2 regions of the Shewanella sp. HL-SH8 genome follow, and region 1 is predicted to be linked to the other one. Evidence: predicted binding sites of a transcription regulator. Region 1 holds the regulator's gene; the other holds the start of a gene.

Region 1 (5,430 bases):
GGTTAGTGGTTAGCAGCCAGCGCATAATGCCCTTAGGGGCACCATGATGATGGTCGTCATGGACTGCAGTATCGTGCGTTGATGTACTCATTAATTATCCCCTACTGTCCATGGCTATTGACATCGGCTGCTTGCACCGTATCGCCTGAATTGTTACCCCATGCATTACGCTCGTAAGTGATCACCGCTGCCATTTGGCGTGGTGATAATGAACTGGCGAAAGCTTGCATCGCGGTACCAGGTTTACCGTTGTGAACGATATTGATATGCGCATCAACAGGGCCAATAATTATGGGACTACCAATCAATGATGGGAACGCACCAGGTAAACCAGCACCTGTTGCTTGATGACAAGCAGCACAAGACGATGTGTATACCTGTAGACCTTCGGTCATTAACTGCTCATAAGTTAATTCCGTCAAATCTACCTCTTTCACCTCGGCGACAATGTCGACAGCTTTGGTAACTGCAGCATTGACTTGCTCAGATGGATCGGCAGATACAACTGCTTGAGTGCTGGTATTTGCTGGATTAGGTTCTGCTGCATTAATACCACTGGCAACATTGCTTACATCAACAGCCTGAATAACATCACCGGAGTCGTTCCCCCAAGCATTACGCTCATAGGTGACAACCGCGGCAATATCTTTGGCGGTTAACTGTTTTGCAAATGATTGCATTGCTGTTCCAGGCTTACCATTAAGCACAATATTAATATGGCCATCGACAGGCCCCTTAATGAGTGGGCTGCCAATAAGAGATGGGAATACACCGGGTAAGCCTGCACCATTAGGTTGGTGACATGCTGCACATGTAGAGAGGTAAATTTGTTCGCCTTTGGTCATTAACTCTTCTTTTGAAAGAGTTTCTGACAAGGCTGCTTGAGCCGCGGCAGCTGCATTATTGGCAAGCTGTTTTTGGTCTAAAAGCCACGCATCATATTCCGCTTCAGGCAACGCCTGAACCACAATAGGCATAAATCCATGGTCTTTGCCGCATAATTCAGCACATTGACCACGGTAAGTTCCTGCTTTATCAATTCGTGTCCAAGCTTCGTTAATAAAGCCTGGGTTAGCATCCTTTTTAACCGCAAAAGCTGGAACCCACCAAGAGTGAATAACATCATCTGATGTCATTAAAAAACGCACTTTCCGATTGAGAGGCAGTACCAAAGGTTTGTCTACTTCTAATAAGTAGGTTGCGCTTTTAGTTTCATCACCGTCAATTTGGGTGCGAGGAGTGGATAAAATGCTATAGAACTCGACATCTTCATTAAAATAACTGTAATGCCATTTCCACTGCGAACCAGTGATCTTAATGGTTAAGTCCGCGTCAGACGGATCTTCCATAGCGATAAGGGTTTTAGTGGCTGGAATGGCCATACCAATTAAAATAACAAATGGGATCACGGTCCAAGCAATTTCTACTTTGGTACTTTCATGAAAATTTGCCGCGACCGCGCCTTTGGATTTACGATGATAGATCATTGAATAAATCATGATCCCGAACACCACAACACCAATAGCACAGCAAATATAAAGAATAATCATATGGAGGTCATAAACCTGGCCACTGATATTCGTTACACCCTTTGTCATGTTGAGGGGCATTTCGTTTGCCCCAAGTGGAGGTGCCAGTAACACCGCCATTACACAATACAACCATTGCTTCACAAGACTTCTCCTCTGCCAATTGCGAATAGCAACTACAAAGAAGAGTCACACAGTAAGTCTCTGCTCTATGTAAACTCTTCGGTTCCCAAAAAAGCTTGATGACCTCAAAGTACCCTGGTGGTTGTAAGCGTGTAAGGCTTACGGATTTGTATTTATGTGCACCACGCTGGCACCTACAACTGAACCTATCAATTCTGATTTGACGCTTTTATCTGTCAGATAAAATCTAGACTGTAGCGTTTCAATTAGGTTAAAAATGTTTCAACCCTGTTAAATACATTACTTGTAGATTAAACATTGATCAAGATCACTTTTATAGCTAATTAACTGAAAGTTTGCATAAAAAAGCCCTGTACATAGACAGGGCTCAGTAAACACGGCGTTTAGTACTAATGAAATGAAGTGAAATTAATTGTTTTAACAGCATTATTTTGATTTGAAATAATCGCTTTAGTTGCCAAATTAGTGCCTAAGTGAGTGCTTACATCTTCAATAACGACACCTAATGCTCGGGCACTTTTTGCGACTAACTCTAATCGGCGACTGTCGCGTGCATCTAAAGGTTGAGTCCATGAAATAACGGCACTTGATGTACCACTGGTTAATGCTTTTTCCATTGCCCAAAGTGTTTCAATTTCATCCTTTGCATGTACTAACAATACGCGATCCATTCTTACCCCAGCACTAGCTAACATCTGTTTGTAATTGATATTGGCAGGGTTAATTAGCACTATCCAGCGACCTTGTTGGCTTAATTGTGCCAATTGGCTAGCATATTGACTGAGTTCCACTTTACCATTGGTTTCGGTTTGAAGTGTGGTGATAGGCTGCGCTAAATTAATATCTGCAGTTGGCAAATCTACCCATAAACCAGGATGACGAGGGGATGTACCCATTAGTTTGTTCATAACCATTCTCCATTACGAATTACACCAACTGCAAGCCCTTCAATAGTGAGGCTTTGGTAACTTAAATCGACTTCGATAGGTGCATACGCTTCATTTTCAGCATGCAAATATACGACATTGCCTTTTTTCTCAAAACGTTTCACTGTCACATCATCTTCAACACGAGCAACAACGACCTGGCCATTTCTGGCTTGCTGTATTTTATGAACGGCGAGTAAATCACCCTCTAAAATGCCGATGTTTTTCATGCTGTCACCGCGAACCCTTAACAAAAAGTTTGCGGCAGGTTTAAACATATTAGGATCAACTTGATAGTACTGTTCAACATGCTCTTGCGCTAAAATGGGCTCACCGGCAGCGACTTGGCCAATTAAAGGTAAACCTGTTTCTTCAGGTTCGTCTTCTTGGGTCAATCGTATACCGCGAGATGTGCCGGGCATGATTTCAATAAACCCTTTTTTAGCCAAGGCTTTTAAATGCTCTTCAGCGGCATTTGCGCTTTTAAAACCTAGGCGTGTAGCGATTTCTGCACGAGTAGGTGGCATACCAGTTTCAGAGATATTGTTTTTAATAAGCTCTAAAATTTCAGCTTGGCGTGGTGTTAAGGGTCTCATGTTATTTCCTGTCTTTCTATACAGTAACTGTCATTATATACAGTGTTTGTGTTTGCGCAAGTATTCACCAATTATTTTTTAATTTTATTATTAAAAATGATTTTTTTACTCTATTTATCAATAGTATGTTTTACTTTATTTGTTATTGAATTTAAAAGCGCTGCTTGATGCGTACAGCATATAGTGAAAGGTAACCAGTTTCTGGTATCCTATGCGCCCATATTAAAAGGGCTTTATTGCGAATATTATTATGTCAAAACCAGATTCAATCATGCTTAGACTGTTACGCAGGGTTCAAAAGCTGATGGTGCAAACGATAGTTGTGCCACATGACCCATTTGCAGATCTAAACTTCGATCCAGACAAGCCCATTGTTTATGTCATGAAGACAGAGTCGATCAGTGACACTGCAGCATTAAGCGAAATGACCCAGGGCCTTGGCTTACCAAGTCCTTACGAGCCTTTACAACTTGATGGTATGAAAGTGCCTCGAGTCGTTTGTTTAGAAGGGCGAAAGCCCATTATTGGTAAACGAGAAGGTGGCGAAAAGTTTTTACACTTTTTTACCAGTTTATTAGCACTTCACCGTCAGCAGCCAGAGTTAGACATCCAACTAGTACCAGTGAGTCTTTACTGGGGCCGTACTCCGGGCAAAGAAGATGACACAATGAAAGCCGCTGTGCTTGAACGTGAAAGCCCTACCTGGTTACGTAAATGGTTAATGATTCTATTTCTAGGTCGCCATAGTTTTGTGCAGTTCTCTAACGCAATGTCATTACGCTATTTAGCCGATGAACATGGTACTGATGAAGCCATTGCCCATAAATTAATTCGGGTGGCTCGGGTACATTTTCGCCGTCAACGTAAAGTCATGACTGGACCACAACTGCCTAACCGTCAAGCTCTGTTTGCTTCGTTATTAAAGTCTGAATCGATCAATAAGGCCATTGAAGAAGAAGCGGCAAACAAGAAGATTTCCAAAGAGAAAGCGCGTGAAACTGCGATTGAGTATCTGGACGAAATCGCGGCCGACTATTCAGATAGTTTAGTACGTATTGCTGAGCGTTTTCTCACCTGGTTATGGAATAAGCTATACAGTGGTATTAACATCAAAGGCGCTGAGCAAGTGCGCCAACTGCATCATGACGGTCATGAAATTGTATATGTGCCTTGTCATCGCAGCCACATGGACTATTTACTGCTGTCTTATATTTTGTATTACCAAGGTATGGTGCCGCCGCACATTGCAGCCGGTATCAACTTAAACTTCTGGCCTGCAGGCCCAATGTTCCGTCGTGGTGGTGCATTTTTCATTCGCCGTAGTTTTAATGGCAACAAACTGTATACCGCTATTTTTCGTGAGTATTTAGATCAACTGTTTGCTAAGGGCTACGCCGTTGAATACTTTACCGAAGGTGGTCGTTCACGCACTGGTAGATTGCTTGCACCTAAAACCGGTATGTTAGCCATGACAATTAACAGTGTGCTGCGTGGTATTGAGCGGCCGGTGACGTTAGTGCCTGTTTATCTCGGTTATGACCACGTGATGGAAGTGGCTACTTACCATAAAGAATTAAGTGGTAAGAAAAAAGAGAAGGAATCGCTTTGGCAGGTATTTGGTGCTATTCGTAAGCTGGGTAATTTTGGCCAGGGTTACGTAAACTTTGGCGAGCCAATCAATTTACAAAACTTTTTGAAACAACAATCTCCTGATTGGCGTGAAGAGATTGCCAAAGATCCTGACCAAAAACCATCATGGGTTACGCCTGCGGTAAACGTACTTGCCAACCAGGTGATGACCAACATAAATGGTGCCGCTGCAGCAAGTTCAGTCACGTTAACCAGTTTAGTATTACTGGCCTCAGAGCAAAATGCGTTAGAACGTCATCAGCTTGAGCGTCAGCTAAATTTCTATTTAAAACTGTTAAAGCAAGCACCTTATTCAAGCTATACATCGGTTGCAGAAGGTGATGGTCCATCCATTGTTAAGCATTGCTTATCACTCAATAAATTTACCTTAGAAAAAGACCCACTAGGGGACATTGTCGCAATTGACCCTAACCACGCTATTACCTTGAGTTATTATCGTAATAACATTATTCATATCATGATTATTCCTTCCCTAATTGCCAGTTGTTTAGTGCGCTATGAAGAATGTAATCGTGAACAAATTCTGGCAGTGGTTGAGGACTTTTACCCGCTGATGAAAGCAGAATTATTTATGGGTATTGCTGA
Region 2 (5,430 bases), 1.7 Mb from region 1:
AAAACAATAGCAATTGGTTTTGCCTGGGTTAAGGCTAAATGTTGATTGTCAAAAAGTTGATTATTAAATACTATCTTGGTTTGTGTCGATAACGTTTTAGTATCAACTGATTCAAACAGCTCATCATCAATAAAACCGAGTGAAATACTGCCTTTAATTGCCCCTGCAAGCGGTGCTACATCAATTTGCACTCCCGCCAAACTTGCATTCACTGTCACAGCATCATTACGCCAGAATACCGTTTTAGGTTGCAGTAACTGCTTAAACTGCTGTTCAATAGATAAATGCAGTGCAAATAAATCTTCTTTAGCTTGCCACTCAATTTTTGTAATGTGACCAATAGGCATTTTTTTATAATAAATGGGTGCGCCTTCACTTAAGCCTGCACCATCTTGGCTAATAACAGTCAATTTAAGTTTTTGTTGTTCAGTAAATAACTGCTGTGCAGAATCGATACTATTATAAATGGTAAATGCGCTACCTGACTTGACGGTCTCCTTAGCTCGACTGGGAACTAATGTTATCGCTCCTTCAAGTAATGTTGTTAAATCACGTGTTTCAAATTTAACTCCATCTAAGGATGCGTCTAATTTGATTGCCTGTTCACTTACAAAAAAACTGCCCTGAGTGATAAGTGATTTAAATTCGGGATAAATCTCAGCCTGATACTTAACCGCACTAAAATCTTCAGTCAATTGGGTCGAAATAATTTTTCCTATTGGTAGTTGTTTATACCTGACCTGTGCTCCAATACTCATACCAGTGTGTGAGTCTGATGTTAAGTTTATTAATAACTTCTGCTGTTTAAGTAGATCTGGAGCCTGGGTTTCAAGCGGGTAACTTGACGGTATTGCAGCAGAAGAAGTGCCAGGTAAAATATTAATCACATTGCCTGTCACTAAGCGTGATAGATTCTTCACACCAGCAAAAGAAATGTCCGCACCGGCAATCCAAAATCGAGAATCCGCTGCTAATAATGAGCGATATTGTAATTCAATTGCAGCTTGTAACGTTACTCCTGTGTCAGTTAATGCAAGTTTTTCAACTTTACCGACAGTAACGCCTCTATAAACCAAGCTCGCGTTTTCGCTAATATCCTCGGCATTCTGTAAGTGCAGATTAAATACTAAGCCGCCGTTAGCATGCTCTTCGTCTTCAAATAAACTAAAAATATCCCCATTCTCAGCTTGAGTGGTTTCACTGCCGGTATTAAAACTAATGCCACCTGCTAAAATTGAAGCAAGACTTTCGGTATTGATTTTGACCCCAGATAGTGAGGCATCAATACTGAGGCCTGATGCATTCCAAAAACGAGAGTCAGAGTGCACTAAATGCGAATATTGCTCCTGAATAAAGGCGCTAATAATAACATTTGAGCTACCTGATAATCGATAACCTACAATACTACCAACAGGTATTTGTCGATAAAAGATAGATGAACCTACGTCAATAGAGCCAAGCTTATCGGTATGAAGTTCAATAACCATGCCTTCACTACCAGGAGTAATAGCTGGTGCCTCTCGTTGTGCTTCAAAATTAGTGCGTGATTTACCATCTCCCGGTTGAATGGCAATATAATTACCCGAAAATAGCGTTTCAAGTCCTTCAACACCAGTAATACTGGCTTTTGGTTTAACTAACCAAAACTGAGTGTTTTTGTTCAAAAAAGGATCTGCACGATAGTCCATAACGACTTTTACATTTACGCCATTAAGATCTTCATCAATGCTGACATCCGTGACTTTACCCACAGCTAACCCTTGATATTTTACTAAGGTTTTACCGATATCAATGCCTGCTGCACTCGGGAAGTGAATGTTTATTTCAACGCCGGATTCTTTAATGCTTTTTATGCCTAGCCAAGTGCCAAGTACCAAAGCAACAATAGGGAGTAACCAGATAGGAGAAAATAGTTTTTTCTTTACAACTTTTGGCGATTCAATTTGCGTCATTATGAGTTTCCAAGCGGTCCCAAAGTAAGCGAGTGTCCAGCACTTTTGCTGCGAGTTGTGTTAATAATATTACTAATGCGAAGGCGGTTGCCGCAGGAGCGGGTTTTGCATCTAATAGTTGCCCCATATTCACTAATGCCACAGTGAGTGAAATAACAAATAGATCTAACATTGACCAGCGCCCAATCCATTCAATAATGTGAAAGCCGATCATCATTTTTCGTTTAGAAATAGGGATATTAAAGCTGATGGCACATAAATACAGCCCCAGTCCGAAAATTTTAAGCCAAGGTACAAGAATACTGGCAGTAAACACAATGATGGCAATCGGGTAAAGGCCTAAATGGACAAGATGTGCAATGCCGCTAAATATTGTATCGTTAGTCACTACACCACGATTGGTTAGTAAGGTAATTGGATAAATGTTCGCTAGGACCAGCAAAACGGTTGCTGTGACTAATAAAGCCCAACTTTGTTGAATACTAGCATAATTTCGGGTGCTCAGGCGTGAATGACAGCGACTACAATTTTGCTCGGTTGTCGGATTAACTTTTTTGCACACCAGACATAAACACACCCCCATCTTCTGACCCTGAGGCGCTAATGAGGTTAATTGGTTACCTTTATCAACTTCTGCTTGTGACAAAGTCGAATGAGTGACTTCGTTATTATCAGTCATTCACAAAACTCCACATATGCTCAAGATTATATTCACGCTGTAAAAATAGAATTGATAAGAATAATAAACAAAAGCTTAATGTTCCCATGCCGAAATAAACATCAGAAAAGTCAGATAGCTGAAATGCCGAGACTAAAAAACTAATTACATAAATTTCGAGCATTGTTAATTGAGAAAGTAAACCATGATTTTTGAGTAGGCCGCGGAACGTTTGCTGCCAAAAAGAAGAGGTTAAATTAAACTTTATAATTAATACTTGAAATAGAATAGATAAGACTAACAACGCAGGAGCGGCAACTGCGGAGGCTATCACGGCCAAACCTACAATCCAGTATCCCTGTCCCCATACCGCTACAGCAGATTCAAAAACGGTGGTAGTACGAATACTGCCTAGAAAGTTAATTTCAAGTACAGGTAACAAATTAGCAGGTAAAAATAAAATAAGTGAGGTGATACATAAAGCTAAAAGGCCGTTTATAGAGCAATAGGGTGTGTCATACAGAGCTGTATCGCATCGCGGACACAGCGCCCTGACATTAGAAGGCAATGCGCGCTTTCGAATAACTAAATCGCATGAGCGACAAAGAATGACTGCTTTAAATAGCTTAGGCTCTGGCATTATGTTTATTATTTAAATTTTCCTTATCATTAAGCTGCTTATATTATACGACATTTAAAAATTTAATGAGCAATATCGAACAAAATCATAAAACAAGTCAATTATTATGTTGATGACTATTGCGTATTACCCTTTAACTATGTCAACCTTGGCACTGTATATAAAAACAGTGGAGATATGTTCATGGCAGTGATAACTCAATTTGTCGTGGTAAGAGAAGGGGTTGAGAAAATGACTTTCACATCGAAGAAAGAAGCCGATGCCTACGACAAAATGCTTGATATAGTCGATAATTTAGTACCATTTCTAGCTGCTTCTGATGCTAATTTAGATGACGCTACCTGCGAACAACTTGCTTTCTATTTAGCAAATAATAAAGACGAATTATCTAATGTACTTCGTGGTGTTGTTAAAACGGCTACACCAGCAGAAACAAAGCCAAAGAAGAAGACCGTTAAACAAGATTAATTTCAAATAATAAAAACTACTGTTAACCTATGGGTTAAATTAGTTAAAGTAATATTTTGGGATCAAGGAATTACAATGAAAGTTGAGTTTTATCGAACGTTAACTCGTCAAGTGGAAGCCTTAATGGCAGGTGAGGACGATATTGTTGCTGCAATGGCAAATTTTTCAGCATTAATAAACGACAATCTTGATGATTTAAACTGGGCCGGTTTTTATATCACTAAAGATGAGCAACTTGTACTTGGTCCGTTTCAAGGTAAAGTTGCTTGTACAAGAATACCCTGGGGTAAGGGTGTTTGCGGCACCGCCGCTGCACTAAATCAGACCCAAAGAGTAGCCGATGTACATCAGTTTGAAGGACATATTGCCTGTGACTCGGCCAGTAATTCAGAAATCGTTGTACCTGTTCGCCAAAATGGTAAGGTCATTGCGGTACTTGATATAGACAGCCCATCACTCAATCGTTTTGACCAAGATGATCAAGATGGGATTGAATTACTGGTAAAACAGTTTGAAACTTGCCTATTTGATTAAATTGCAGGCAAAAAATAGTAAATGATTGTCGCAATCGCTGCTGTGAGCTTTATAATAGCCTGCTTGAGCATTCACATATCTGTGAAAAGCCAAATAGATGCTAGTGTAAATAGCTGAAAATTTGTTAGAGTTTGTTTCAGAGGCTTTAGCAGAACGGCTGTTAATGCTAATTTGTAGGCTAAGTGTCAGTAAACTGAAAATCTTAGCAAAAGATGAACGACTACAGGCTTATTTATATCTGCCGATTTAGTCCCCTTATTTAACGTGGAAGTAAAAATGGAATCAACAGACAAGTTGACCGACACCAACGCAATTTTAGCGTTTTTATATGAAACCTTTCCTGCATGCTTTATTGCAGAGGGCGACACAAAGCCATTAAAAATTGGTTTATTTCAAGATTTGGCTGAACGGTTAGCTGATGATTCTAGGGTTAGTAAAACACAACTTCGCGTTGCTTTGCGTCGTTACACTAGCAGCTGGAGATACCTTAAAGGTGTTAAAGTTGGCGTGCAGCGTGTTGATTTAGACGGCAATGAATGTGGCGCTTTAGAGCAAGAGCATATTGATCATGCTCAAGCCACGTTGAAAGAGAGCCAAGACAAAGCCAAAGCTAAACGTCAAGCTCAAGCGCCTAAGCCTGCTGCTAAAAAGCCTGCTAAGAAAGTGGCTCCTAAAGCTCGACCAGAAGCTAAAAAAGAGCGTCCAGTTAAAGTAGCTGCGCCGGTTGTTAATCTAGTACCTGCAAAAATGGAAGACCTATCTACCAACCAACGTGTAAACGTGAAGTTAGGTGCATCGCCAGTTGCTGGAACGATTACCGACATTAAGAAAGAAGATGTCCATGTTCAGTTAGATTCTGGCTTGAGCATCAAAGTACGTGTAGCCCACATACTATTATAAAAATTAAAGGAGTAACTTGTTGATGCGAAAACTTACATTGGCCGCGTCAATTGCTTGTGCATTCGTCGGATTTTCTGCATGGGCAATTTCACCAACGATTCAAATCAGCGAGTTACCCAAACTAGCCCAAGAGCCTCAACATCAGGCTGCGAGTAAACGAGTAACAAATTTGTTTACTCGTGCGCATTATCATCGTTTCGACCTTGATGATGCTTTTTCAGAGCAGATATACGCACGATTTTTAGAGCAACTCGATTATCGCCGCAATGTATTGACTC

What was found. Region 1 encodes LexA, which represses DNA repair genes until DNA is damaged. Its sites were predicted from a motif close to TACTGTATNNNNATACAGTA; they were not measured.
Region 2: the regulator LexA is predicted to act here: its motif matches at 3,403-3,422, upstream of ACRWQN_RS10125 (YebG family protein).

The regions. Positions count from the first base shown of each region.
Region 1 is NZ_CP195039.1:598,808-604,237, forward strand. Features, by position in the region: gene ctaD (cytochrome c oxidase subunit I) at 1-91, opposite strand, end outside; gene coxB (cytochrome c oxidase subunit II) at 102-1,673, opposite strand; gene ACRWQN_RS02710 (cell division inhibitor SulA) at 2,063-2,581, opposite strand; gene lexA (transcriptional repressor LexA) at 2,578-3,195, opposite strand; gene plsB (glycerol-3-phosphate 1-O-acyltransferase PlsB) at 3,446-5,430, shown strand, end outside.
Region 2 is NZ_CP195039.1:2,286,905-2,292,334, forward strand. Features, by position in the region: gene ACRWQN_RS10110 (MlaD family protein) at 1-1,952, opposite strand, end outside; gene ACRWQN_RS10115 (paraquat-inducible protein A) at 1,939-2,535, opposite strand; gene ACRWQN_RS10120 (paraquat-inducible protein A) at 2,624-3,250, opposite strand; gene ACRWQN_RS10125 (YebG family protein) at 3,434-3,718, shown strand; gene ACRWQN_RS10130 (GAF domain-containing protein) at 3,794-4,252, shown strand; gene proQ (RNA chaperone ProQ) at 4,529-5,152, shown strand; gene prc (carboxy terminal-processing peptidase) at 5,175-5,430, shown strand, end outside.